DNA from 2 places in the Bradyrhizobium vignae genome. Region 1 is predicted to be linked to the other one. Evidence: riboswitches for the same ligand, from Rfam matches in the RefSeq annotation. Region 1 holds a riboswitch; the other holds the start of a gene.
What was found. Region 1 has a riboswitch for S-adenosylmethionine ahead of BRAD3257_RS37865 (O-succinylhomoserine sulfhydrylase). Riboswitches for the same ligand answer to the same signal wherever they lie in the genome.

Region 1 (14,482 bases):
TCTGCAATTCCGGCGCCGAGGCACTGGAAGGCGTGATCAAGCTGGTGCGCCATCATCACTTCTCCGAGGGACATCCGGATCGCTACCGCATCATCACCTTCGAGGGCGCCTTCCACGGCCGCACGCTGGCGACGCTCGCCGCCACCGGATCTGCAAAATATCTCGAGGGCTTCGGTCCGCCGATGGACGGGTTCGACCAAGTGCCACATGGCGACCTCGACGCCGTGAGGAAGGCGATCGGCCCGCACACCGCCGGCATCCTGATCGAGCCGATCCAGGGCGAGGGTGGCGTTCGTTCTGCGCCTCCCGGCTTCCTGAAGGCGCTGCGCGAGCTCTGCAACGAGCACGGCATATTGCTCGCCTTCGATGAGGTGCAGACCGGCATGGGCCGCACCGGCGATCTCTTCGCCTATCGGCGCACCGGCGTCACGCCCGACGTGATGTCGCTCGCCAAGGCGCTCGGCGGCGGCTTCCCGATCGGCGCGGTGCTGGCGACCGCGGAGGCGGCCGCTGGCATGGGGCCCGGCTCGCACGGCTCGACCTTCGGCGGCAATCCGCTCGCGATCTCGGCTGCGAACGCCGTGCTCGACGTCATGCTCAAGCCCGGCTTCTTCGACCACGTGCAGAAGATGTCGCTGCTGCTCAAGCAGAAGCTCGCCTCCGTGATCGACCGTCATCCCGATGTCGTCAGCGAGGTGCGTGGCGAGGGCCTCCTGATCGGCATCAAGGCCGTGGTGCCCTCGGGCGATCTCGTCGCGGCGCTGCGCGGCCAAAAACTGCTCACGGTCGGGGCTGGCGACAATGTCGTGCGCTTCCTGCCACCCTTGATCGTCACCGAGGCGGAGATCGAGGACAGCGTCGGACGGTTGGAGCGCGCCTGCGCTGCGATCTCGTCCAGTCAGACCAAGCGGGTGGCAAGTTGATGAGCAAGTCGCCGAAGCACTTTCTGGATATCAACGAGCTGCCGCTGTCGGAGCTCAAGAGCATGCTCGCCGCCTCTTCCGCCATGAAGGCGAAGCAGAAGGCGCATCAGCCGGTGAGACCGCTCGAAGGCAAGACGCTGGCGATGATTTTCGAGCGTCCCTCGACCCGCACCCGCGTCTCGTTCGACGTCGGCATGCGCCAGCTCGGCGGCGAGGCGATCATGCTCACCGGCGCCGAGATGCAGCTCGGCCGCGGCGAGACCATCGCCGACACCGCGCGCGTGCTGTCGCGCTATGTCGACGCCATCATGATCCGCATCCTCAATCACGATGCGCTGCTGGAGCTTGCGGCCAACGCCACCGTGCCCGTCATCAACGGCCTGACGCGGCGCTCGCATCCGTGCCAGGTGATGGCCGACCTCATGACTTATGAGGAGCATCGCGGCCCGATCGAGGGCAAGACCGTGGCCTGGACCGGCGACGACAACAACGTGCTGGCGTCCTGGGCCCATGCCGCCGAGCGTTTCAAATTCCAGCTCAACGTCGCAACGCCTCCGGAGCTCGCGCCGAAAAAGGCGATGCGCGACTGGATCAAGGCGACTGGCGCGCCGATCGTGCTCGGCAACGATCCGGAAGCCGCGGTGCGCGGCGCCGATTGCGTCGTCACCGACACCTGGGTGTCGATGGGCGACAAGGAGGGTGAGCACCGCCACAACGTTCTCAAGCCCTACCAGGTCAATGCCAAGCTGATGTCGCTCGCCAAGCCCGACGCGCTGTTCATGCACTGCCTGCCCGCCCATCGCGGCGAGGAGGTCACCGACGAGGTGATCGATGGCCCGCAATCGGTCGTGTTCGACGAGGCCGAAAACCGCCTGCACGCCCAGAAAGGCATTCTGGCCTGGTGCTTCGACGCGGTGAAGTAGCGGGGGTTGGCGTTTCGCCGGCCGCAAATACTATTCGTCGTCCCGGACAAGCGCAGCGCCCGACGACGCGCAGCGTTGTCTAGAGCGGAGCCCCGATCCGCGAGGACTCGGAGTTCTCGGCTCGCGCTATCATCCAATCCTGTGGTTATGGATGCCGGATCTGCGCTTGCGCTTGCCCGGGACGACACTGAGTTTGGGGCTCTTCACCCCCCTTCCATTTCCCACTCTCTGACCCCAGATAAAGCGCCATGGTTTCCCAATCCCCTGACATGAAAACCGGGCCTGAAGGCCCGGTTCGCGCACCATCGGCGGTTCCAATCGACGACGCCGTGCTGCCTTACGAGGTCGACGCGCTCGACGTGCGCGGGCGCCTGGTGCGGCTTGGTCCGACGCTGGACGACATTCTCACCAAGCACGACTATCCGGCGCCGGTCGGCAAGCTGCTCGGCGAGGCCATCGTGCTGACGACGCTGCTCGGCTCGGCGCTCAAATTCGAGGGCCGCTTCATTCTTCAGGCCCAGACCGACGGCCCGGTGTCGTTCCTGGTGGTGGACTACAAGTCGCCGGACCATCTGCGCGCCTATGCCCGCTTCGATGCCTCGCGCTTGGGCACGGCGAAGGATTCCGGCGCGCTGCTCGGCCGCGGCCATCTCGCCATGACCATCGACCAGGGCCCCGACATGAGTCGTTACCAGGGGTTGGTCGCGCTCGACGGCGGCAGCCTCGAAGACGCTGCCCACGAATATTTCCTGCGTTCCGAGCAGATCCCGACGCGCGTGCGTCTCGCGGTCGGCGAGGAGTGGCGCAGTAGCGACGGCGGCAAGCATCGCTGGCGCGCCGGCGGCATGCTGATGCAGTTTCTGCCCAAGGCGCCGGAGCGCGCACGTCAGGCCGATCTGCATCCCGGCGATGCGCCCGAAGGCACCGAGGCGCACAGCGTCACTGAGGACGACGCTTGGGTCGAGGCGCGCTCGCTGATCGAGACCGTCGAGGACGTCGAGCTGATCGATCCCGAGCTCTCGGGCGAGCGGCTGCTGTTCCGCCTCTTCCACGAGCGCGGCGTGCGCGTGTTCAATCCGCAGGTTCTCGATGCGCGGTGCTCCTGCTCGCGCGATGCTGTCGCCTCGATGCTCAAGAGCTTCTCGCCCGACGACCGCGCCGCCATGGTCAAGGACGACAAGGTCGTCGTCACCTGCGAGTTCTGCTCGTCGGTGTACCAGTTCACGCCGCACGAGGCGGGCGTGGGGGGCGCGTAGACGGCGTCCGTAGCCCGTAGCCTGTGTCGCCCTCTGTCAATCCCGTCACGCAAAGATATTCCGCTTTACCGAAATTCGGAATTGGCGTATGTATCGCCCATCCCGGCTCATTCTCGAGGGGCGATCATGAGGTCGTCATTGTCGCGAGCCGGGCTTGCGGTGGACGCAGCAGCGTCGTGTACGAGATGTCAAGGGCAGGGCGGATTGCTCTCCGTGAGCCCGAGGCTTCGTGCGGACGAGCGGCGCTGTCAGGTTCGTCGCGTCAGCATTTCGGTGGCAACGTGCACAACGCCGTCGAACCCTGTGGCGCCAACGAACCGTGCGTACGGCAAAACCGTGTGGTCCTGGCCGTCGTTGCTACGGTCAAGCTCTTGCGGAGGCGGCAGTCGCGTCAACCGGCGCGGTGCTGGTGAATTCCGCGAGCGCGAGGGAGGCCAGAAGGAATTCGGCTCCCAGGAGAGCGCGGCATAAGCCGTCCGACCATCGCGCAGGGAAGGCCGAGTGATTGGCTCCACCTGTATGCTGCTGTGCGGTCTTTTTGCGCGATCCTTTCGCGCAGCAGACCGCGGGTGCGAGGTCAGCACCCGGTCTTCCCCATAGGCGTTAAGGTAGCGCGAGCATCGATTGATACGGACGTTTTCGAGGAGGCTCGCGCAGGTGCCGCCCAAGCGCTCGCTTTCTGCGGCGAAAGCAACGGATGGTTGGTTGTGGAATGATCGCTTGTAGCAAGGATGCAACGAGTTGTTGCAAAACACGCCAAGCGCCAGGTGCCGTCAGGCGGCCTGCGTCCAGCGGGGAGAGTCCTCGAAGTCGCGGGCAAGCGGCTCGAGCAGCAGGATGATCAAGAGGTGTGCCAGCAAGTAGGGCTTGGCGGAGCGCGGATCGGTTCCAGGTGGCGTCTTGAGACCAATCAGACTCTTCAGTCGCTTGAAGCCAAGTTCGATGCGCCATCGCAGTCGATAGAGCGCGAGTACATCCTTGGTGGAGAACTCGTCCCGCGCGAGCGACGTGACCAGAATGACCCAATCCGCGGCTTCCAGAGTTTCTTTGGAGATGACGCGGTTTTCGTCTTGTGCGTCGCGCCGGGCTTTACGGCGCGAAGCCGCGACTGCACCGGCGGGCTTCTTGACTGCGACCAGACGCATAGCCAGAGGCGCACCGTCCTTGCGTTTGATCCAAATCCTCCGATCGATCAGTCCGTGCGCCTTCGCCGCACGCAATTGGGCCATCAGATCGAACGCAAGGCCTTTGGCATCAAGCCAACGTGCGTTCTTCCAGCCCGCTCGGATCAAAACGTCTGCCCCGGCGTCGCGCACAGCGGCGATGCGGTCAGGTTGTAGATAAGCGCGGTCAGCAATGCGGATCTCGTTCTTGACCACCGGTATCCGGTCAAACGTTTCGCCTTCTTGCTGATCTGTCAGCTCGAAGTGACCAAAGCGCTCATATGGCAGATCGAATGCACTATGAACGCGCCAAAGCTCACTGTTCCTGCGCGCAGCCGGTCCTGCCTGAGGCACTGTCGTCGCATCGATAATGCGGATCAGGCGGCCTCGGCTCGCTTTCGGGGCTGCCGCAGCGAGCAAGCCCTCCACCAGCACTGCAAACCAATCGCCACATTGACGCAGGCGATAGAACAACGCCACGCTGCTGAGGTCGGCAAGGCCAACAGAAGCGGCCCACGCGGCTGTCGATCTCAACCCTCTTTCACCCAGACAATAGGCCAGCATCAGCCGAAGTAACGACACCGCATCTGGAATTTGGCGCCGCCGCACGAAAGCCTTCGTCTGGCGCGCACTTATTTCAAGCTGCGCAGCCCCGCCGAGCTGCGTAACCACTCTCGTCCAGTCCTCGTTCAGAAGCGATTCGTCTGCCATCCCGCCTTGGAATCACGTGTGATTCCAACACTCAAGAACAAACTTAACGCCTATGCCGGTCTTCCCTGCGCCCTTGTGTCCCCGAAATCTGCCAGAATGTGGCAACGGGCGGTTGGATCAGAACCGCCCGTTGCCGGAACTGAGCCCGTTGCGCCCAAAGGCGACAGAGCCTGCTAAAGAGCAAGGGACAGCTCCGGTGTCTTCCTGAACCCGAACAGTTGCAAGGGCTGCGAGCCCGTACCAGGCAAGGAAGGGAGTGGATGATGACACAAGACGATCTGGTTGTCGTCGGCATCGATGTCGCTAAAGACAAGATTGATGCGTGCATTCGGACCGTAACGGAGCGGAAGACTTGCCCAACAACCGCGGCGGGGCGACGGAGCTTGATTGCATGGCTTCGCAAGCATCAGGTCGGCAAGGCAGTGATGGAGGCAAGCGGCGGCTACGAGCGGGTATGGGCCAAGGCGTTGCGCCAAGCAGGGCTGGAAGTACGGATCGTCGATCCCAAACGGGTTCGCCACTTTGCGGAATCGGCGGGACGCCTTGCGAAAAATGACAAGATCGACGCGGAGATGATCTCCTGGTTCGCCGAGACATTCGGCGAGGCTCCCAGCCAAGTCGACAATCCCGCTCACGAGGAGATGAAGGCACTGGTGAAGGGACGCCAAGGCCTGCTTGACGTCAGGGCTCGCCTGGAAATGCAGAAGGAGCATGAGGCGCCGGCCCTTGTTCAGAAGGCTCGCGCGCGTCTTCTTAAGAAGCTGGCTGACGAAATCGCCGCGCTCGAGACCGCGATCGCGGCGACGATCAAGACAACGCCGGACTTTGCCAAACGCGCCGAGATCATCCAGAGCGTACCAGGCTTTGCTGAGGGGACCGCAATGGCGCTGCTTGGAGGACTACCGGAGCTGGGGCAGGTGAGCGACGAAGTTGCCGCCGCGTTGATGGGCGTTGCTCCTTATGACGATGATAGCGGCAAACGTCGAGGTGAACGCTGCATCAAGGGTGGCCGCCGCTGGGTGCGAAATGCCCTCTACATGCCCTGTGTCGGTGCCGCAACGCTGAACAATCCGGTGTTCAAGGCCTTCTACGAACGGCTGATTGCCAAGGGCAAGCCGCCAAAGGTCGCGATCGTCGCCTGCATGCGCAAGCTGATCATCATCCTCAACACCATGATCGCGCGCGGCGAGACGTGGGATCCGAAGAAATACAGGGTGGCCTGACGAGCGCGCCTATCTCGCGCTCGGACCTCGGCCGAGCGCATGCAAAGCCAACAGACCGGTGAGCGGACGGGGTCAAGGCCGTCAGCCGCCGCAGGCGGGGGCGCGCCAGCGCCAGCCTTGAGGCCGGCCGATCGCCGGGCTACTTCGCCACAGTTGCTCTTGGCTTTCAGAGGGTGGAGCGATCAAGCAAAGCTCGGGCGAATTGCGCCGCGAGGACGCGAAGGCATGTCTGCAGCCACGCACACGCTGTCACCTCACACTCCGTCATTGCGAGCGCAGCGAAGCAATCCAGAATCTTTCCGCGGCGGGATTCAGGATTGCTTCGTCGCAAGGGCTCCTCGCAATGACGAGGAGGGGAGAGCGTGTACCACACGCCTCTCGCGTGCCCCGGACGCAGCGCAGCGTGCCCGGCAATGCAAAGTATCGTCCGGAGTGATGCGCTGCAGAGCCGGGGCTCATGTCGCCGCACCGCGCCCTGTTGCCCGGGGTCCCGGCTCGGCGCCGCAGCGCTTCCGCGCGACAGCCTGTCCGGGACGAGGTGAACGATGCGCCGTTAATTCAAAACCCGCTTGCTGTCCGGGCTGTCCAGCGAGAATGTCGGCACGTCGATCTCGAACCGCTCGCCGGTTTCGCTGACCATCTGGTAGCGGCCGGTCATGAAGCCCGAGGCGGTCGAGAGCGGCACGCCGGAGGTGTATTCGAAGCGCTCGCCGGGGGCCAGGATCGGCTGCTCGCCGACCACGCCCTCGCCCTTCACCTCCTGCTGGCGGCCGGAGGCATCGGTGATGATCCAGTGCCGCGTCTTGAGCTGCACGGTCTCCTCGCCCGAATTGGTGATGACGATGGTATAGGACCAGAAGTAGCGCGAGCGGTCGGCCGACGACTGCTCCGGAACAAAGTTCGGCTCGACGGTCACTTCGATCTGGCGGGTCACGGCGCGGTACATGGCTGCCATCATACCGAAATCCGGCCGGGGAACCAAACGCCGCGGGTGGCTTTGGCGACATCGTCCCGCCAGAATTCGAGGGGAAGGACGCTCCCAAGCGAGACACCCTTATGTGATCCGGCCGCTTTGCGAGACGACAGCCGGACCATTAAACTCCTTCAACGTCGCGATTTGCGGAAGGGTTGTTAGGCCCCCGATGACCATTGCCGACCAAGTGACGGGATCGACGATCTCGGGAACCGCGGAAGTCAAACCCGCAGAGGCCAAGCCGCGCGCCGCCGCGCCGGCCATCACGCTGCCCGCCGTCGGCGAGCGCGAGCTCCGGCTCGATCTGTTCCGCGGCCTCGCGCTGTGGCTGATCTTCATCGACCATCTGCCGACGAGCCTGCTCACCTGGTTTACCATCCGCAATTACGGCTTCAGCGACGCCACCGAGATCTTCATCTTCATCTCGGGCTATACCGCGGCCTTCGTCTACGGCAGGGCGATGTTGGAGGGCGGATTCGTCATCGCCACCGCGCGCATCCTGCGCCGGGTCTGGCAGATCTATGTCGCCCACGTCTTCCTGTTCACGATCTTCCTCGCCGAAATCTCCTACGTGGCGACCAGATTCGAGAACCCCCTCTACACCGAAGAGATGGGCATCATGGACTTCCTCAAGCAGCCCGACGTCACCATCGTGCAGGCGCTGCTCTTGCGCTTCCGCCCCGTCAACATGGACGTGCTGCCGCTTTATATCGTGCTGATGCTGGCGCTACCCTTGATCCTGTGGTCGATGAAGTGGAAGCCAGACGTCACGCTCGGCCTCTCGGTGGTGCTCTATGCCGTGACGTGGGAATACGACCTCTACTTCTCGGCCTATCCGAACGGCTTCTGGGCCTTCAATCCCCTGGCATGGCAATTGCTCTTCGTCTTCGGTGCATGGTGCGCGCTCGGAGGTGCGCGCCGCATGTCGCGTATCCTGGCCTCGCCGGTGACCATGTGGATCTCGATCGCCTATCTCGTCGCGGCGTTCTACGTGACGCTGACCTGGTACGTGCCGCAGCTCTCACAGTTCATGCCGAAGCGGATCGAGCAGTGGATGTATCCGATCGACAAGACCGACCTCGACGTGCTGCGCTTCACGCATTTCCTGGCGCTCGCCGCGCTCACCGTGCGCTTCCTGCCCCGGGATTGGCCGGGCTTGAAATCGCGCTGGCTGCGACCATTGATTCTATGTGGTCAGCATTCCCTCGAGATCTTCTGTCTCGGGGTGTTCCTGGCCTTCGCCGGCCATTTTATTCTCGCCGAAGTCTCCGGCGGCGCAGCCATGCATGCGCTGATTAGTCTCTCCGGGATCCTGATCATGTGGGGCGTGGCCTGGGTGATTTCGTGGTACAAGCGCGTGGCTGACAAGAGCGGTGCGAAAACCAAAAACGCCGTCGGCAACGCCGATCTGGCGGGAGGGGGCTGATGAAGGCGAAGGTTCTCCTGAGCCTGATCCTGCTATGCGGTGGCCTCGCCGCGCCTGTGGCGCGTGCGGGCGATGCTGCGCCTGTCGCTTCCCATGCGCCCGCAGCCTGCGAATTGCCGCCCTATCTGCTGACCAGCGAAAGCCAGCTGCCCAAGGTTGCCGACGCCGTCAAGGCCGGCAAGCCGCTCGACATCCTGGTCATCGGCAGCCGCTCGACCACGATTCCGTCGTCGGAGAGCAGCTCATACCCGGCGCGCATGGAGGCGATCCTGAAGGAGAAGCTGCCACCGTCCGAGGTCGTGCACGTCTCCGTAGAAATACAGAGCAAGAAGACGGCAGAGGAGACCGCCTCCACCTTCGTTAAGCTGCTGGAAGCAAGAAAGCCTACTTTGGTGATCTGGCAGACCGGGACCGTGGATGCTATTCGATCCATCGATCCCGATGAATTTCGTAGCGCGGTGACCGACGGGGTTGTTGCGCTGCAAAAGACAGGGGCTGACGTCGTCTTGATGAATTTGCAGTACAGCCCGCGCACCGAAACCATGATCTCGGCGCAGCCTTTTCTCGATAACATGCGCGTGGTGGCGCAGGAGCACGACATCCCGCTGTTCGATCGTTTCGCGATCATGCGGCAGTGGAATGATCAGGGCCAGTTCGACCTGTTCAGCCCATCCCACGGGCCTGAGCTGGCGAAGCAGGTCCATGATTGCCTTGGCCGGGCGTTGGCACAATTCGTGATCGACGCCGCTCATCTGGAGCCGGCCCAGCAGCAGAATTGAGGTCTAGCGTTAATGAGTTCTCTCCGCCCTTTTTGCCTGACGTCATGGCTGGCCGCGCCCGCAGCCGCAGTGCTGTTGTTGCTGACGCCGGCCTCGCAGTCACGTGCACAATCGCAGTCCGCACAGGCGACACCCGCACCCGCGCAGCCGGCTGATCCCGCGTCCGCTTCGCCTTCCCAGACCACCGTCGCCGCAAGGTCGTCCGAGCAGCGCGGGGTCACGTCGCGCGCCATCGACAAGGTGAAGGAGGTCGCAAAGTCTGCCGCCGACATCTTCAGCCGCGTGCCCTGCCTGCCGCCGAAGGGCGGCTCGAAGGCCATGGGCTCGCTGCCGCATGTCGCAAGCAAGCTCGTCGCCGGCCAGCCCGTCGTCATCGTCGCGTTCGGCTCGTCGTCGACCGCGGGATTCGGCGCGAGCTCGCCGGAATTCAATTATCCGAATCGTCTCGCCGCGCAGCTGCGCCGGCATTATCCGACCGCCGACATCACCGTCGTCAATGCCGGCGTCGGTGGCGAGGATGCACCCGAGATGATGAAACGCCTGCAGACGCAGGTGATCGACGTGCATCCGGATCTGGTGATCTGGCAGGTCGGCACCAACGCCGTGCTGCGCAATCTCGATCCCGCCGAGACCGCGAAGATAGTCGAGGACGGCATCAGCCGCATTCAGGCCGCCGGTGGCGCCGACATCGTGCTGGTCGATCCGCAATATTCGCCGGCCATCAACCAGCGTAAGGAGAGCGCCGGCAAGATGGTGAAGCTGCTCGGCAAGGTCGCCGAGCTCCGTCACGTCGGCATCTTCCCGCGCTTCGAGGTGATGCGCGACTGGCACGAGAACCAATCGATCCCGGTCGAGAGCTTCGTGATCGCCGACGGCCTGCACATGAACGATTGGGGCTACGCCTGCTTCGCCCAGCTGCTCGGCGATGACATCATTCGTTCGGTCGGCCAGATCAGGATCGGTGTGAACGTGCCCGCGGACGTGAGGACGTACCGGCCGATGTAGGCACGCTGCCGTAGGCTGGGCAAAGGCGCACCGCGCCGTGCCCACCATCTCGTCATTGTAGTCGAGAATGGTGGGCACGCTTCGCTTTGCCAATCCTACGAGACCTTCGCTTCCCTCACGCCTTCTCCAGCGCCGCCGTCAAATCCTCGATCAGATCGTCCGCATGCTCCAGCCCCGCGGAGAAGCGGATGAAACCCTCGCTGATGCCGAGCGCGGCGCGGTCTTCCGGCTTCAGGCGTTGATGCGTCGTGGTCGCCGGATGCGTGACGAGGCTCTTGGCATCGCCGAGATTGTTGGAGATCTTCGCAAGCTTCAGCTCGTTGAGCACGCGGAATGCGGCCTGCTTGCCGCCCTTGACCTCGAAGCCGACCAGCGTCGAGCCGCCGCGCATCTGCTTCCTCACCAGCGCCGCCTGCGGATGATCGGCGCGGCCGGGATAGACCAGCCGCGAGATCTTGGGATGGCTTGCCAGCACCTCGGCGATACGCGCCGCCGTGTCGGTCTGCGCGCGCACGCGCACGCCCAGCGTCTCCAGGCCCTTGAGCAGGACCCAGGCGTTGAACGGCGAGATCGAGGGGCCGGTCTGGCGCATGAAATTGTGGATGTGCTCGGCGATGAAGGCTTCCGAGGACAGGATGATGCCGCCGAGGCACCGGCCCTGGCCGTCGATATGCTTGGTCGCGGAATAGACGACGACGTCGGCTCCCAGCGCGAGCGGGCTCTGCCAGATCGGGGTCGCGAACACGTTGTCGACCACGAGCCGCGCGCCGCCCTTGTGCGCGATCTCGGCGATCGCGGGAATGTCGAGCACGTCCAGCGTCGGGTTGGTCGGGCTCTCCAGGAAGAACGTCTTGGTGTTGGGCTTCAATGCGCGCTGCCACTGGTCGAGATCGAGCCCGTCGACCAGCGTGGTCTCGATGCCGTAGCGCGGCAACAGGTCCTGGATGACATAAAGGCACGAGCCGAACAGGGCGCGCGAAGCGACCACGTGATCGCCGGCCTTCAGTGGCGCCAGGATCGCGGTCGTCACCGCCGCCATGCCGGTCGCCGCCGAACGCGCGGCCTCGGCGCCTTCGAGCTCGATCATGCGACGCTCGAACATCGCGATGGTCGGGTTGGAGTAGCGCGAATAGATGAAGCCGGGATCCTCGCCCTTGAACCGCGCCTCGCACTCCTCCGCGCTGGCGTAGACATAGCCTTGCGTCAGGAACAGCGCCTCCGACGTCTCGCCATATTGCGAGCGCAGCGTCCCGGAATGGACCAGGCGGGTTTCGGGGCGGTAGTTGGCAGGCGACTTCGACATAGGGTCCTCCGACATGACCATTGGGCGAAAATGGTCATAAAAAAACCGGCCTGGATATCTCCACTGGCCGGGATCACAGAGGTCCCCGGCCTGTTTAGCGATTTATTTAACGTGGCTGCAAGCCGGCCGGCTCAAATCACCACGGGATAAGTGATGCTCATATTCCGCAATCCCCTTTCCGTCAAGGCGTCCATCGGCTAGCCGTAAAAGGCTGGTATGTCCCGCATTTCGGGATGCGTTTGACCCCTGATGAGGACCCCCGGTTGACGTTCACGGTCGCCGCCGACGCCAACGGTATCCTGCCCGACCGCATGATCGCGGCGATGGCGGAAGAAGGCCTCATCCTGCCCGCATACGACTTCGTGGAGAGCCAGATCCAGCCGGCGAGCCTCGATCTGCGCCTTGGCGACATCGCCTATCGCGTTCGCGCCAGCTTCCTGCCGGGGCCCGGCGCCACGGTCGCGGAGCGTATCGACGAGTTGAAGCTGCACGAGTTCAGCCTCGCTGACGGCGCGGTGCTGGAGACCAACTGCGTCTACATCGTGCCGCTGCTCGAAAGCCTCGCGCTGCCGCCCGAGATCGTCGCGGCTGCGAACCCGAAGAGCTCGACCGGCCGGCTCGACGTCTTCACCCGCGTGATTGCCGATGGCACCCGCCGCTTCGACATGATCGGGGCCGGCTATCACGGTCCGCTCTACGCCGAGATCAGCCCGAAGACGTTTCCGGTGCTGGTGCGCGAGGGCTCGCGCCTCTCCCAAGTCCGCTTCCGCACCGGTGACGCCATCCTCAATGCCGACGAGCTCGACGCGTTGCATGCGGCCGAGCGCCTTGTCGACATCGACGACGCCGATCTCTCGGGCGGCGTTGCGGTCTCGGTGGATCTGTCCGGCGAGAAGGCAAATGGCTTCGTCGGCTACCGCGCCAAGCGCCACACCGGCGTCGTCGACGTCGACCGTCGCTCCGGCTATGCGGTGGAAGATTTCTGGGAGCCGATCTCGGCCCGCCCCGATGGCAGCCTGATCCTCGATCCCGGCGAGTTCTACATCCTCGCTTCCAAGGAAGCCGTGCAGGTGCCGCCCGACTACGCCGCGGAGATGGTGCCGTTCGATCCCTTGGTCGGCGAATTCCGCGTGCACTATGCCGGATTCTTCGATCCCGGCTTCGGCTATGCCGGTGCGGGCGGGCTAGGAGCGCGCGCCGTGCTGGAAGTGCGCTCGCGCGAGGTGCCGTTCATCCTCGAGCACGGCCAGATCGTCGGCCGCCTCGTCTACGAGAAGATGCTGGCGCGTCCCGACGCGATGTACGGCCAGCGCATCGGTTCGAACTACCAGGCGCAGGGGCTCAAACTATCGAAGCATTTTCGGGTGTAGCCCGATCCTGTAGTCCGGGCGAGCGCAAGCGCGTTCCGAGAAGGCCTCACTTGTGGCGCGATCCCGGATTAGCTTCGCTCCATCAGGGCTATAAGGTCTCGGCATGACCGATCCATCCCAACTCGACGCAAACATCCTCAACGACGTCGCGGACGCGCTGATCTATTCCGATCGCTCCGGCACGATCACGCGCTGGAATCGCGCATCGACCGCCCTGTTCGGCTTCTCCGCCGATGAAGCGCTCGGCCAGAACCTCGATCTGATCATTCCCGAACATCTGCGCGCGGCGCACTGGAAAGGCTTCGAGGCCGCGCTCGCGAGCGGGACGATGAAGCTTGCGGGCAAACCGACGCTGACCCGCGCGCTGCACAAGAGCGGGGGCAAGCTCTACATCGAGATGACCTTCGCGCTGGTGCGGGACACTGATGGCACAGTGCGGGGATCGGTCGCCATGGCACGCGATGTCACCGAACGCGTCGAGAGCGAGCGGGCCGCCAGGCTTGCGCAAAATTCGTGATGCGGAATTGCCGGGCCGCCGTGGCAGGGCACCCTGCATAGCCGTCACCGATTGCGCGGACAGAGCCTCACCCCTCCCTCTCCCCGTAAGCCCCGTAAGAACGGGGAGAGGGAGACGAGAGAGCCGAATTCCATTCATCGAAATGCGCTCCCGCAAGGCACGCCTGCGCCCTGCGCAGGAGGAATCGGCAATCGCCGTGCTAACAAGCCCCTGCCGCGCCCTGCGCGCGAAGAAATTGATTGGCACACCTGTTCATTGCCGCGCCGCAAATGGCGCTCGCGCCCGGGAGAGGACATGTCCGACATCGCCGAGATTCCGGTCGATGATCACGAGCGCCCGTTGCCGCCGCCTCCGCGGCAGGTCAAGAGCGCGCTGACCGACGGGCCGATCCTGCGCACGCTGCTCTCCCTCGCCTGGCCGAACGTGATCGGCCTGTCGGCCGGCATCTGCGTGGTGATTGCCGAGACCTCCTACGTGGGCCGGCTCGGCGTCGAGGCGCTGGCGGCGATGGCGCTGGTGTTTCCGACAGTGATCCTGACCATGACCATGTCCGGCGGCGCGATGGGCGGCGCTGTGGCGTCCGCCATCGCACGTGCGCTCGGCGCCGGCGACCGTGAGCGTGCCGGCACGCTCGCCGTGCATGCGATGCTGATCGGCATCAGCTTCGGTCTCGTCTTCATGCTGGGCATGCTGATCTTCGGGCCCAGGCTGCTCGAAATGCTCGGCGGCCGCGGCAATGTGCTGGCGCATGCGATCGCCTACACGCAGGTGTTTTTCGGCGGCGCTGTGCTGCCCTGGCTGCTCAACACCATGGCGGGCATCTTGCGCGGCACCGGCAACATGAAGCTGCCGTCGTTCCTGATCCTCAACTCCGCGGCCTGGCAGATCGTGCTCGGCGGCACGCTCGGCC
Region 2 (14,482 bases), 1.2 Mb from region 1:
AGGGGAGAGGGTGAATCGACTTTTCGGCCTGACAGTTTCGTAGCATTGATAAGCCTTTCAAACCGGACTCCACTTCGCCTCAAAACGTCATAAAATTACTCAGGGAAGGGATCACCGACATCGCATGACCTCGCCGACCGACGATCGATCGCCGAAACTGCCGCGCGGCTGGCTGCGCGCGACAATCGTGTCGACGATCGCGCTCGCCTTCGTCGGCGCGGCGGCGGGCTTCATTGCGTTCCTGTCGCAATTGCGCGGCGCCGAGATGGTGCCGGACCGCAAGGCAGACGGCATCGTGGTGCTGACCGGCGGCTCCTCACGGGTATCGGACGCCATGGAGCTGCTGGCTGCCGGCTACGGCAGGCGGCTCCTGATCTCCGGCGTGCATCCGACCTCGACGGCGAGCGACATCTCCCGGACCTTGCCGGAGAACCAATCCTTCATGACCTGCTGCGTCGATCTCGACCGCACCGCGCTCTCGACCCGCGGCAACGCGGCCGAGGCGCGGCGATGGGCGCATGAGCGCCGATTTACATCTTTGATCGTGGTCACCTCCAACTATCACATGCCGCGCGCGCTGGTGGAATTCTCGCACGCGATGCCACAGACGACGCTGATCCCCTTTGCGGTGGTCGGCGACAAATGGCGCGAGGAGCCGTGGTGGACCTCGGGTTCGACGCTGCGCCTGCTCCTGTCCGAATATGTCAAGTACATCGCGGCCGAGCTCAGGGTCCGGCTGGAGGATTTCGGGATTGACCTTTCGCCCGAGATGTCGGAGCAGCCTGCGGGTCAGCAACCGAGGCGGCCCGCCACCGCCCAGGCCAATTGACTGGCAAATTGATCGGACCGTCGATGTTTCTGATTTTCCTGCGCTCGCTCGTGTTCAACGTGCTGTTCTACGCCGTGCTTGTTTGCCTTGCGATCGTGGCACTGCCGACCTTCGCATTGCCGCCGCGCGCGATGCTGACGGTGGCGGAATGGTGGGCCAAGGCAACGCTGGTCTTGATGCGGGTGGTTTGCAACATCAAGGTGGAATTCCGCGGTGTCGAGAACATCCCGGAAGGTCCGCTCTTGATCGTGGCGAAGCATCAGTCCTTCTGGGAGACGTTCGTGCTGCCGGGTTTCTTCAACCGGCCGATCTTCATCCTCAAGCGCCAGCTCATGCAGATCCCGGTGTTCGGTCAATTCCTGGTCAAGACCGGGATGATCGCAATCGACCGCAATGCCGGCGTGAAGGCGCTTCTGGACATGACGCGGCGGGCGCGCGAGGCGGTACGCAGCGGCCGCCAGCTCGTGATCTTTCCGGAGGGCACGCGCCGTGCTCCCGGCGCGCCGCCCGACTACAAGACCGGCTTTGCACAGATCTATTCGTCCTGCGGCGTGCCGTGCCTGCCGATCGCGCTCAATTCCGGCCTGTTCTGGCCGCGTCGCACCTTCATGCGCTATCCGGGCACGCTCGTGGTGGAGTTTCTCGAACCGTTGCCGCCGGGTCTGCCGAAGGACGAATTTCTCTCCCGCGTGCAAACGGTCATCGAGGACGCGACCGGGCGTCTCGTCGAAGCGGGGCGGAAAGAGCAGGAGCAGTTGATCGGTAGCGCGCCAAGCTACGCGCCGACCAGCGGCTAGCGACTTTCGCTGTCTTCGTTCGGAGCCGGCGCGTGCGGCGAATGCGCATCACCATGCAGCATCAATGCAAGCTGATGCAGCTGCGCGTCGCGAAAGCCTTCGGCCTCGATCGCCTTCACCGTCGCGGTGACGTAGTCGCGGTTGGCGCCGGACTGGCCGTGGCCCTGGATGACATGGCGGTGCTGCTCGGCGAGCGACAGACGGCCGGCATATTGCACATGACCGCGGTCGACGACGTAGGCGAGCGCGGAGACGCGCTGCCGCGCATCGTTCTCCAACCATACCGAGCGCATCACCTCGCGATAGACCGACGTGACCTGCTCGCGCGCGCGCAAATAAGCGACGACATCGGCGCGGTTCTTCTCGGCGACGCGAAAGGCGATGCCGCGGCAGGCGCCGCCGCGGTCGAGCCCGAGCACCAGGCCCGGCTTCTCCGGCGTGCCGCGGTGCACGAAGGAATAGACGCAGAGCGCCCGATGCTCGCCGACCAGCCGCGCCGGGACGCGTTCCTCGAAGTCGAAGCCCGGCCGCCACATCAGCGAGCCGTAGCCGAACACCCAGAGGTCGCCCTTGGCGGTGGTGACGGAGGGGAGGGAGATTTCGGACATTTCGGGAACGGCTACCAGAACCATGTTCCGAAGCGAAGCGAATTCTCCGTCTTTCGTCGGGGGCCGGCCCCGCTTACATTTGCCTGAATCTGGGGCCAAAGGGTCGCCGCATGTCCGATATGACCGTTGCCACAGGCCGCCGCTCCCGTTGGGGCCTTTTCATCGCACCCGTTCTCCTGCTGATCCTCGCCGTCGCCTGGAGTTGCTTCTGGTTCTACGCCGCGTCGCAAGCCGAAATCGCCGCAGACGCCTGGCGGGCGCAGGAAGCCAAATCCGGCCGCATCTATGATTGCGCCAAGCGCTCGATCGCGGGTTTCCCATTCCGCTTCGAGGTCCAGTGCTCCGGCGCGAGCGTCGCCCTGGTCTCGCAAAATGCGAGCAAGACGCCGTTCACGGCGAAGCTCGACAACATCCTGGTCGTCGCCCAGGTCTACGACCCCAAGCGCGTCATAGCCGAATTCTCCGCGCCTGCGACGCTCATCGACGGGGTGACGCAAAACACCTTCGTGGTGAATTGGAGCAAGGGCCGCGCCAGCGTGGCCGGCCTGCCGGCCGTGCCGGACCGTGCTTCCATCGTGTTCGACGATCCCAGCCTCAACCGTCTCGATGGCAGCGTGCAGGTGCCGCTTGCGCGCGCCAAGCAGGTCGAGCTGCACGGCCGCCTCGCCGACGGATCGCCGTCGGATCATCCTGTGATCGAGACCGTGCTCCATGTCGCGCAAGGCAGCATCCAGGGCGTGCATCCGCTGCTTGCCGAGCCGTTCGAGGCGGACACCCGCGCCAAGATCACCGGCCTCTCCGACCTCACGCCAAAGCCCTGGCCGCAGCGCTTCCGCGAGATCCAGGCTGCCGGCGGTCACATCGAGATCGTCCAGTCGCGGATCCAGCAGGGCGAGATGATCGCGGTTGCGGCCGGCACGCTCGGCCTCTCGGCCAATGGTCGACTCGACGGCGAATTGCGGATGACGGTGGCCGGCCTCGAGCGCGTGATCCCGGCGCTCGGCATCGAGAAGATGCTGGAGGAAGGCGTGCCGCAGGCGACGCTCGACCGTGTCGCGCCCGGCGTGAAGTCGCAGGACCTCAACAATCTGTTCGGCGCGCTCGACCGCGCCGTTCCCGGCCTCGGCAAGGTCATCAAGCAGAACGCCAATGCCGGCGTTGCTGCCGGCATCAATTCGATCGGCACCGAGAGCACGCTTGAAGGCAAGAAGGCGCGGAGCTTCCCGCTGAAATTCGTCGACGGCGCCGTGCTGCTCGGCCCGGTCAAGGTCGGCCAGATCCCGCCGCTGTATTGACTGCGCGGTAGCGTAATCCGGGACAGCGCCGGCCGTATCGAAGAACCCCCGGATTGCGCTGCGCTCCATCCATCCGGGCTAAGCGCTCACGGCTTCTTCAGCGCCGCATGCGGCCGGCCGAAGTCCGGCGCCGCCGAATCCTGGCCGATCTCGACGATGCCGCGGCGGATGGCGCGGGTACGGGTGAAGTGATCGAACAGCGCCTCGCCGTCGCCGCGCCGGATCGCGCGGGTCAGCTTTGCGAGATCCTCGGTGAAGGTGCCGAGCATCTCCAGCACTGCTTCCTTGTTGGCGAGGAACACGTCGCGCCACATCGTCGGGTCGGACGCCGCGATGCGGGTGAAATCGCGAAAACCGCCGGCAGAGAATTTGATCACCTCGGATTCCGTCACCTGCGCCAGCTCGTCGGCGGTGCCGACGATGGTGTAGGCGATCAGATGCGGCAGATGGCTGGTGATCGCGAGCACGAGATCATGATGATCCGGCGTCATCACCTCGACCTTGGCGCCCATCGCGGCCCAGAAGGCGCGCAGGCGATCGGTCGCCGCCGCGTCGGTGCCATCAGGTGGCGTCAGGATGCACCAGCGGTTGATGAAGAGCTCGGCGAAGCCGGAATCCGGGCCCGAATGCTCGGTGCCCGCCACCGGATGCGCCGGCACGAAATGAACGCCCTGCGGCAGGTGCGGTGCCATGTCCCTGACCACCGCTCCCTTGACCGAGCCGACGTCGGAGATGATCGCTCCCGACTTCAGATGCGCGGCGATCTCCTGAGCGACAGGTCCGCAGGCGCCGACGGGAATGCAGAGGATGACGAGATCGGCATCCTTCACCGCCTCCGCATTGGTCGCAACGACCTGATCGACGATGCCGAGCTCGGCAACCCGCGCGCGCGTCTTTTCCGAGCGCGCGGTGGTGACGATCTCGCCGGCCAGGCCCTGAAGCTTCGCGGCGCGCGCGATCGAGCCGCCGATCAGGCCGAAGCCGATCAGCGCGACGCGCTGGAAGTGCGCCGTCGTGCTCATTTGCCGCCCATGAAGTCGCGCAAGCCCTCGACCACGAGGCGGTTGGCCTCCTCGGTGCCGATGGTCATGCGCAGCGCATGCGGCAGGCCGTAGTTCTTTAGCCCGCGCAGCACGAGGCCCCGCTTGGTCAGGAAGGCGTCGGCGTCATCAGCGGTCTTGCCCTTGTCGGTCGGGAAATGGATCAGCACGAAATTGGCGACGCTCGGCGTCACCTTCAGCCCGAGCTTGCCGATCTCCTCGGTCAGCCAGTTGCGCCAGGTCTCGGTGAACTGCTTCGACATCGCCTGGTGCGCGGTGTCCTCGATCGCGGCGACCGCGGCGTACATCGCCGGCGTCGACACGTTGAAGGGACCCCGGATGCGGTTGACCGCATCGATGATGTGCTCGGGCCCGAACATCCAGCCGATGCGCAGCGCGGCCAAGCCGTGGATCTTGGAGAAGGTGTGCGTCACCACGGTGTTCTCGGTGGTGGCGACCAGCTCGATGCCCATCTCGTAATCGTTGCGCGAGACATAGTCGCAATAGGCGGCGTCGAGCACCAAGAGCACGTGCGAGGGCAGGCCGGCGCGCAGCCGCTTGACCTCGTCGAACGGCAGATAGGTGCCGGTCGGGTTGTTGGGGTTGGCGAGCCAGACCAGCTTTGTGCGCGGCGTGACCGCCTTGAGAATGGCATCGACGTCGGCAGTGAAGTTCGTTTCGGGCGCAACGATATTCTTGGCCCCGTTCGCCATGGTCGCGATCGGGTAGACCAGGAAGCCGTGCGTGGTGGAGATCGCCTCGTCGCCCTGGCTGAGATAGGTGTGCGCGAGCAGATTGAGGATCTCGTCGGAGCCGGCCCCGCAGATGATGCGGTTGGGATCGAGCCCAAACGAGCGGCCGATCGCCTCGCGCAGCACGCGCGAGGTGCCTTCCGGATAGTCTTCGAGATGATCCGCCACGTGCTTGAAGGCCGCGATTGCCTTCGGCGAGGGCCCGAACGGCGTCTCGTTGGCCGAGAGCTTGAACACCTTGCGGCCCGGCTCAGGCACCGGGCTCTTGCCGGGCGTGTAGGGCGCAATATCGAGAATGCCGGGATTCGGCACGGGGCGGGACATCTTGGACTCCGGATAGGCTGGGCTGCTCGCGATTTACGATTTCGCCCCGGTCGGGGGCACCGTATAGCGCGTTGCGTGGCTGCCGACGAGGGCCGTGGAGCGCACCGAGGCCCCCGCCTCGATCAGGGCAGCCCTGATTTTGTCGATGCTGGTCGCGCTGGTGACCGAGACCAGCAGCGCCGCGCCGTCAAAGGCGGTATCGGGCACCGCCACGATCTCGGCGAGCGGCGACAGGGCGCGCGCGACCTCGGCGTTCCACCCGGAGACACGTACGCTGAAGGTCTCGACCTCCGTCACCAGGGCGCTGTCGGCGACGCGCGAGACTGCGAACACCGGCATTGCCGCCGGATGATCGGCACGCTCGACGAAAGGCAGCCGCGCGATGATCTTCGGTGCGCCTTCCGCTTCGAGCTCCAGCCACCATGGTGTGCGGCTGGAGGTGGCCGAGACCAGCGCCAGGTCGCCCTTGGATCTCGCGACCGCCTCGACCGCGGCTTGCGCGCTGAAATGCGCGACGTAAGGCACCGTGAAGCCAAAATGGAAGCGCGCGGAATCGCGCATCGCCGGCTCGCTCACCGAGACGTCGGCATGCACGGAGAATGGCGCCTGCACATAGGTGAACGTCGAGATGATGACGCGCCAGATGCTCTCGACGGTGTCGAGCGGCAGGATGCCGCGATGGCGCTGCACGAGGTGGCGCATCATGTCGGCCTCGCGCGCAGGCCGAAACGCCGAGCCGACCTCCTGGGTCTGCTTCACCTGGATCAGGCGGTCGATGATGTCGCCGCGCTGCATCAGCAGGCGATGCATGCCCTCGTCGATCGCGTCGATCTCCTTGCGCAGTTCCTGGAGCGATGGTGGCGCGGGCGGACGTTGGGTCATGTCTGACTTGATTGTTGAAGAGCTTGGGCTGTTGAAGGACGTTCCGGTGCGGATCGGCAAGACAATTGGTAAGGCCGTCACCGCTGCGATCAATGTCCTGATTAGGCAGTCGGGCCGACGAAAGCAAAGAGAAATGACGGCCCTTTCCGTTCACGGCGCAAGAGGCGAATTGGCTCGATCCGGGCCGCGACTTGACGAAAACGGCCCGAGACGGTAGCTTTTGCCTGTTCCGTGGTCATTTGAGCCGGCCGGCTTGCAGCCACGTTAAAAAATTCGCTAAACAGGCCGGGGACGCTTCCGATCCCGGCCGAACCTATCGTTCAGGCCGGGTTTTTCATGGCCTGATGTCAGCGGCGCGGTCTAGTAGCCAGTCGCAAACGAGGTCGATGTCCGAGATGGGTAGCGTCAAGTCGATACCGAGTCCTGCGATCAGCGCCGACGAACGGTCGCACGAGGTGGATCATCCAAGCTCGCAAGTCGCGCATTTCGGCACCGAGCAGCCGCTGCGGCTCGATTGCGGCGTCGACCTCTCCCCGTTCCAGATCGCCTACCAGACCTATGGCGAGCTCAACGCCGATCGCTCCAACGCCGTGCTGATCTGCCATGCGCTGACCGGCGACCAGCATGTCGCCAATGTGCATCCCGTCACCGGCAAGCCCGGCTGGTGGGAGACGCTGGTCGGCCCCGGCCGACCCATCGATCCCAAGCACTACTTCATCATCTGCTCCAACGTGATCGGCGGCTGCATGGGCTCGACCGGGCCGGCGTCGATCAATCCCGCGACCGGCAAGGTCTGGGGCCTGGATTTCCCTGTCATCACCATCCCCGACATGGTGCGGGCGCAGGCGATGCTGATCGACCGGCTCGGCATCGACACGCTGTTTGCCGTCGTCGGCGGCTCGATGGGCGGCATGCAGGTGCTGCAATGGACCGCGGCATATCCTGCTCGCGTGTTCTCCGCGTTGGCGATTGCCTGCGCGACGCGGCACTCTGCGCAGAACATCGCCTTCCACGAACTCGGCCGCCAGGCCGTGATGGCCGACCCCGACTGGCACGGTGGCGGCTATGCCGACCGCGGCATCCATCCGCATCGCGGGCTCGCGGTGGCGCGGATGGCGGCGCACATCACCTATCTTTCGGATGCGGCGCTGCACCGCAAGTTCGGCCGGCGCATGCAGGACCGCGAGCTGCCGACCTTCTCGTTCGACGCCGACTTCCAGGTCGAAAGCTATCTGCGCTACCAGGGCTCGTCCTTCGTCGAGCGCTTCGATGCCAACTCCTATCTCTATTTGACGCGCGCGATGGACTATTTCGACATCGCCGCCGATCACGGCGGCGTGCTGGCCAAGGCCTTCGCCGACATCAAGACCCGCTTCTGCGTGGTCTCCTTCACCAGCGACTGGCTGTTCCCGACCTCGGAATCGCGCGCGCTGGTGCATGCGTTGAACGCTTCGAGCGCGCGGGTGTCGTTCGCCGAGATCGAGACCGATCGCGGCCATGATGCCTTCCTGCTCGACGTGCCCGAATTTTTCGACATCTCCCGCGCCTTCCTGCAATCGGCAGGCAAGGCCCGCGGGGTCAGCCTCAAGGACCGCTAGCAATGTCCGTCCAGCAAGTGCTGCCTCTGAACCGCGTTGCGACCGCGCCGTCCGGCCAGTTTCGTGCCGACCACCTGCTGGTCGCCGAGATGGTCAAGCCGGGCTCCAAAGTGCTCGACGTCGGCTGCGGCGACGGTGATCTGCTCCAGCTGCTGGAAACCCGCGGCATCGACGGCCGCGGCATCGAGCTGTCGCGTGAGGGCGTCAATCGCTGCGTCGCCAAGGGGCTTGCGGTGGTGCAGGGCGATGCCGACACCGACCTCGTCAACTATCCCGACGACGCTTTCGACTATGTGATTCTGTCGCAGACGCTGCAAGCGACGCGGCAGCCGAAGGTCGTGCTGGAGAACCTGTTGCGCATCGGCCGCCGCGCCATCGTGTCGTTCCCGAATTTCGGCTTCTGGAAGATGCGGCTCCAGCTCCTGATCGGCGGCCACATGCCGCGCACGGAGAATCTGCCGGCGACCTGGTACGACACCGCCAACATCCATTTCTGCACAATCAAGGATTTCGTGCAGCTCTGCGACGAGATCAACGTCAAGATGGAGCGCTCGATCGCGCTCGATCTCCACGGCCGCCCCGTGCCGCTGAACCTGCCCTGGTGGGTGTGGAACATGTTCGGCGAGCAAGGCGTGTTTCTGCTGAGCCGGGGTGGAGGGAAGTAGCTGTCCATCCGCGCTCCATGAGTTGAGGAGTCGAGATCTATCCTCCGTCATTGCGACGCGTGTGGTGAGCCACTGCCTCAATGCGCGGCCAGCGACCTCGGGTCCCGCACCGGCCAGCGGCCCGCCTCAACCAGCGTGACGAACCGCTCGACGCTCTTGTTGAACAACGCCGGCTCCTCGAGATTGAGCACGTGGCCGGATTTCGGAAACATCGCGAGGCCCGCTGCGGGCAGGTGCTTCTTCAGGAACAGGCTCGGCCCGATGCAGGGATCGTCCTCGTCGCCGCAGATGATCAGCGCGGGCGTCGACACCTTCGCGATCGCATCCGTCATCGTGTAGATCGAGGGGCGGCCGCCCTGGAAGCCCCGCATGGTGCGCGCCGATCCCTTGGCATCGTGCCGCGCCAGGGCGGCATAGAAATCCGCGTGGCCGCGCGGGTCCTTCACCAGGAACGGAATCCGGCTCGGCGCCTCGCGCGTGACTTTCGCGACCTCGGCGGAGCCCAGCGTCTCGAACTGCTCGGCATTGGCGCGGCACTGCTTGCGCCAGGCTTCCAGGTTCTCGAGCTCCGAGCCGGAGCCGACCCCGGCCAGCGTCATCGACAGCGCGCGTTGCGGCGTGTTCAATCCGATCTGCAGCGATGAGTAGGCACCCATCGACAGCCCGACCAGATGTGCGCGTTCGATGCCGAGGTGATCGAGCACCGCAAGCGCATCGGTGTAGAAATGCGTGTAGGTGTAGACCTCGCCGTCGGGCACGTCCGACGGCGTGTAGCCGCGCGCCGAATAGGTGATGCAGCGGTGGCCGCGCGAGAAGTAGCGCATCTGCGGCTCCCAATTGGTGTAGTCGGCCGCGAACTCGTGCAGAAAAAGTATCGGCGTTCCCTGACCCGCCTCTTCGAAATAGATGCGAACGTCGTCCCTGGTCGTGGCGTGGGGCATTAACTGTTTCCCTCTCTTCAAGCCGCGTTTGCAGGATCGCAGTTAACGCAGTTGTCCGCAATGCGGCAGCATCAGGCCAGTCCCGATACACAATCATCGCAGCCATTCGCCCGGGCGTGGCGTCTTTTTCTCGCCACATCCGGAAGCTTTACGGCCCGCCGGATGTCGGCCACCGCACGGGCCGACGGGAAGTGGGGTGTAACGAAGGATGACGTATGGTCGAGTTGTTTGCGTTCCGCCTGTCGCGGTGTGTTGTCGCGCTGGCGTTTTTCTTCGCGGCGGTTGCCGCGTTCGTTTCTCCGGCCTCGGCCCGGCCACATCATCGTCATAGCGCAGAGCGGCACGCTTACGTGCACCACGCCAGGCATCATCACCACCGCCATCATGCACGCGGCTCGCGCTTCGAGCGCAGCGCCGCGCAGTTGCAGGCGGGCGGCTTCGCCGACACGCAGGCCAGCTACAATCCGAATGCCAACGGCGGCGGCACGGGCAATGACAGCATGGCTGCGAGCGGCGGCTTGGCCGGCGGATCGGGCCTCGTGTCCGAGGCGCGCCGCTATCTCGGCGGCAATCCGACCGGGCGCGGCAGTCTCTGGTGCGCGCGCTTCATGAACATGGTGCTGGAGCATACCGGACATAAGGGCACCGGCTCCGATATGGCGAGCTCGTTCGCTCGTTACGGCACGCGCGTCTCAGGCCCGCAGGTCGGCGCCATCGCGGTGATGTCGCGCGGCCGCCGCGGCGGCCATGTCGGCATCATCACCGGCATCGACGCGCAGGGCAATCCGATCATGATCTCCGGCAACAACGGCAACCGCGTCCGCGAAGCGCCGGTCTCGCGCGGCCGGATTTACGCGTATGTGATGCCGAATTGAGGCTCGTCACCCTCATTGCGAGCGAAGCGAAGCAATCCAGAATCCCTCCGCGGAAATACTCTGGATTTGCTTCGTGCTTCGCTCCTCGCAATGACGGAGTGCGTGAAGACAGCGTTGGCTCACAGCAGCTTCGGCTCTTCCACCTGGACGGCGTCACCGACGCCGACGTCACCGTCTGCGATCACCTCGGCGTAGATGCCGCAGTCCATGTGGCCGAGATGGCGCGAGAGCGTGGGCGGAATTTCGAGATCGCGCTTGGCGGTCTCAGGATCGACATTGGTGGCCGGGCAGCGGACGATGCGCTTGATCACCTTCAGCCGGGCCTGCCCGATCGCAAGCGTCTGGCCGACGAGATCGAGCTCTGACCAGGCCGGCCAGCCCTTGACGTAGAGATTGGCGCGGAAGCGCAGGGGATGCACGGCGGCGCCGCCGAGCATGGTCTCGATCGCGCGAACGCTGCCGAGATTGATGATGGAGACGACCTTGCGGGCGACGTCAGAGAAGCTGTGGTCGCGGCCGGACAGAACCTTGGGCGGGCCCTTCAACTCGGGCTGGAAGTTCTCAGTAAAATAAGCCTCGATGGCGGCGCGTCCGGTGGTGGTCTCGAGATCGCCGCTGGCGACGATTTGGCCGTCCTTGCGGATGGTCAACACATTGGTGGCGTCGTCGAACCGGCTGTCGAGCTCGGCCAGCCGCTCATTGCGCGCCAGCATCAGGAACTGGATTTTCGGCTTCCATTCGGGAGCGTCAGGGTCGAACCCGCTCGGGCCGTTTTCGATGGCGTAGCGGCGGTCGGCCGGCAGGGTCTGGCCGACCCGCAGCGGGGCGCGCGACAGGCGTTCCGGGGTCAGGCCCTTGATCGGGTAGCGATAGAGGCCGGTGATCTCGGCAGTATGGCTGGCTGTCATGCTGCTACTTAAGGGATTCGGCCCGCCACCGCCAAGCCCGCCCACGTGCGCACGAAATTGTGAAGCCGCCTCTTTCGCATCCGCAAGCCGCTTCCCACATCTGCGTCAGGCCGGCGGCAACGCCGGCAAGAGACGGCCGTTTGCTGCTTGAGAAACCTCAATGCGGTAAGCGGAAACCCAATGAAGATGCCGTATTGGGGTGCCTGAGAGGGCCCCAAGGGCAGGCCGAGGGACAGAAAAGATGAATATCGAGAAGTATACCGAACGCTCCAGGGGCTTCATCCAGTCGGCGCAGTCGCTGGCGATGCGCGAGGGGCATCAGCAGTTTTCCACCCTGCACGTCCTGAAAGTCCTCCTGGACGACAATGAGGGCCTCGCGGCCGGTCTGATCGACCGCGCTGGGGGTAATTCCCGTGCCATTCTGAAGGCGACCGAGGACGCCCTTAAGAAGGTGCCGAAGGTTTCCGGCGCCGGCGCCGGGCAGATCTATCTGGCGCCCGAGCTCGCCCGCACCTTCGATGCCGCCGAAAAGGCCGGCGAGAAGGCCGGCGACAGCTTCGTCACCGTCGAGCGGCTGCTGCTCGGGCTGACGCTGGAGAAGACCAGCGAGGCCGGCACCATCCTCGCCAAGGGCGGCGTCACCCCGCAAAACCTCAATGCCGCGATCGAGGCGCTGCGCAAGGGCCGGACTGCGGATTCCGCGACCGCCGAGAACGCCTATGATGCCCTGAAGAAATATGCCCGCGACCTGACCCAGGCCGCGCGCGACGGCAAGCTCGATCCGGTCATCGGCCGCGACGAGGAGATCCGCCGCACCATCCAGGTGCTGTCGCGAAGGACCAAGAACAATCCCGTCCTGATCGGCGAGCCCGGCGTCGGCAAGACTGCCATCGCAGAAGGCCTCGCGCTGCGCATCGTCAATGGCGACGTGCCGGAGAGCCTGAAGGACAAGAAGCTGCTGGCGCTCGACCTCGGTGCGCTGATCGCCGGTGCAAAATACCGCGGCGAGTTCGAGGAGCGGCTGAAGGCGGTGCTCCAGGAGGTGACCGGGAGCGAGGGCACCTTCATTCTCTTCATTGACGAGATGCACACGCTGATCGGTGCCGGCAAGGGCGATGGCGCGATGGACGCCTCCAACCTGCTCAAGCCGGCGCTTGCCCGCGGCGAGCTGCACTGCATCGGCGCGACCACGCTCGACGAATACCAGAAGCACGTCGAGAAGGACGCGGCGCTGGCGCGGCGTTTCCAGCCGATCTTCGTCAGCGAGCCCTCGGTCGAGGACACCATCTCGATCCTGCGCGGCCTCAAGGACAAGTATGAGCAGCACCATGGCGTGCGGATCGCAGATTCCGCGCTGGTGGCGTCCGCGACGCTGTCCAACCGCTACATCACCGACCGCTTCCTCCCCGACAAGGCGATCGACCTGATGGACGAGGCCGCGGCGCGGCTGAAGATGCAGGTCGATTCCAAGCCGGAAGAGCTGGATTCGCTGGATCGTGAGATCATCCGGCTCAAGATCGAGCAAGAGGCGCTGAAGAAGGAAAGCGATCCCGGTTCCAAGACCCGGCTCGAAGCGCTCGAGAAGGAGCTGGCCGAGCTGGAAGAAAAGTCGGCGGCGCTGACGGCGCGCTGGAGCGCGGAAAAGGACAAGCTCTCCAACGCCCAGAAGCTGAAGGCCGAGCTCGACGGCCTGCGTGTCGAGCTTGCCAACGCTCAGCGGCGCGGCGAATTCCAGAAGGCCGGCGAGCTGGCTTATGGGCGGATCCCGGAGCTCGAGAAGAAGCTGTCGGAAATCGAGGCCAAGGAGAACGCCGGCGAGATGATGGAGGAGGCGGTCACCGCCAACCACATCGCGCAGGTGGTCTCGCGCTGGACCGGCGTGCCCGTCGACAAGATGCTGGAAGGCGAGAAGGAGAAGCTCCTGAAGATGGAGGAGCAGCTCGGCAAGCGGGTCGTCGGCCAGGCCGAGGCCGTGCGTGCGGTCGCAACCGCCGTGCGCCGCTCGCGCGCAGGCCTGCAGGACCCGAACCGCCCCACCGGCTCGTTCATGTTCTTGGGGCCGACCGGCGTCGGCAAGACCGAGCTGACCAAGGCTCTCGCGGAGTATCTGTTCAACGACGAGACCGCGATGGTCCGGCTCGACATGTCCGAATACATGGAGAAGCACTCGGTCTCGCGGCTGATCGGCGCGCCTCCGGGTTATGTCGGCTATGACGAGGGCGGTGCGCTCACCGAGGCGGTGCGGCGCCGGCCTTACCAGGTGGTGCTGTTCGATGAGATCGAGAAGGCGCACCCTGACGTCTTCAACGTCCTGCTGCAGGTGCTCGACGATGGCCGTCTGACCGACGGCCAGGGCCGCACCGTCGACTTCCGCAACACGCTGATCATCATGACCTCGAATCTCGGTTCGGAATTCCTGGTGAACCAGCCGGAGGGCGAGGATACCTCGGCGGTGCGCGAGCAGGTGATGGGAATGGTGCGGGCGCATTTCCGCCCCGAATTCCTCAACCGCGTCGACGAGATCATCCTGTTCCACCGCTTGCAGAAGAGCGAGATGGGCCGGATCGTCGAGATCCAGTTCGCGCGGCTGCAGAAGCTCTTGACCGATCGCAAGATCGTGCTGACGCTCGATGCCCCTGGCCGCGACTGGCTCGCCGCCAAGGGCTGGGACCCCGCTTACGGCGCACGGCCCTTGAAGCGGGTGATCCAGCGCTACCTCCAGGACCCGCTCGCCGAGATGATCCTCGCCGGCGACGTCAGGGATGGCGACACGGTCGCGATCTCCTCCGAAGGCAACGTGCTGACCTTCAACGGCAAGGCACCGCAGACCGCGGAGATCACGCAGTTCGAGGCGCCGGTGCCGAAGCGGAAGTTGAACTGAGCACGCCTAACGTGGCAGCGAACCTGTCCAAACCTCCCCGCTATGCGGGGAGGTTTTTTCATATCATGAGGCGAGCGTTGTGCTTCA

Region 2: linked by a shared signal. The riboswitch ahead of metX (homoserine O-acetyltransferase MetX) and the one ahead of BRAD3257_RS37865 (O-succinylhomoserine sulfhydrylase) in region 1 are both predicted to bind S-adenosylmethionine.

Annotation. Positions count from the first base shown of each region.
Region 1 covers NZ_LS398110.1:7,860,428-7,874,909, reverse strand. The annotation lists gene BRAD3257_RS37920 (aspartate aminotransferase family protein) at 1-923, shown strand, start outside; gene argF (ornithine carbamoyltransferase) at 923-1,846, shown strand; gene BRAD3257_RS37910 (Hsp33 family molecular chaperone) at 2,095-3,102, shown strand; gene BRAD3257_RS37900 (IS4 family transposase) at 3,876-4,976, opposite strand; gene BRAD3257_RS37895 (IS110 family RNA-guided transposase) at 5,237-6,199, shown strand; gene apaG (Co2+/Mg2+ efflux protein ApaG) at 6,753-7,145, opposite strand; gene BRAD3257_RS37880 (OpgC domain-containing protein) at 7,342-8,598, shown strand; gene BRAD3257_RS37875 (SGNH/GDSL hydrolase family protein) at 8,598-9,377, shown strand; gene BRAD3257_RS37870 (SGNH/GDSL hydrolase family protein) at 9,390-10,382, shown strand; gene BRAD3257_RS37865 (O-succinylhomoserine sulfhydrylase) at 10,498-11,685, opposite strand; SAM riboswitch at 11,759-11,838, opposite strand; gene BRAD3257_RS37860 (2'-deoxycytidine 5'-triphosphate deaminase) at 11,919-13,055, shown strand; gene BRAD3257_RS37855 (PAS domain-containing protein) at 13,159-13,572, shown strand; gene BRAD3257_RS37850 (MATE family efflux transporter) at 13,867-14,482, shown strand, end outside.
Region 2 covers NZ_LS398110.1:866,041-880,522, forward strand. The annotation lists gene BRAD3257_RS04185 (YdcF family protein) at 125-829, shown strand; gene BRAD3257_RS04190 (lysophospholipid acyltransferase family protein) at 853-1,626, shown strand; gene BRAD3257_RS04195 (gamma-glutamylcyclotransferase) at 1,623-2,234, opposite strand; gene BRAD3257_RS04200 (DUF2125 domain-containing protein) at 2,345-3,529, shown strand; gene BRAD3257_RS04205 (prephenate/arogenate dehydrogenase family protein) at 3,616-4,551, opposite strand; gene hisC (histidinol-phosphate transaminase) at 4,548-5,645, opposite strand; gene BRAD3257_RS04215 (chorismate mutase) at 5,679-6,527, opposite strand; gene BRAD3257_RS04220 (hypothetical protein) at 6,526-6,744, shown strand; SAM riboswitch at 6,749-6,828, shown strand; gene metX (homoserine O-acetyltransferase MetX) at 6,923-8,125, shown strand; gene metW (methionine biosynthesis protein MetW) at 8,128-8,790, shown strand; gene BRAD3257_RS04235 (alpha/beta fold hydrolase) at 8,868-9,731, opposite strand; gene BRAD3257_RS04240 (TIGR02594 family protein) at 9,947-10,606, shown strand; gene BRAD3257_RS04245 (MOSC domain-containing protein) at 10,726-11,514, opposite strand; gene clpB (ATP-dependent chaperone ClpB) at 11,756-14,395, shown strand.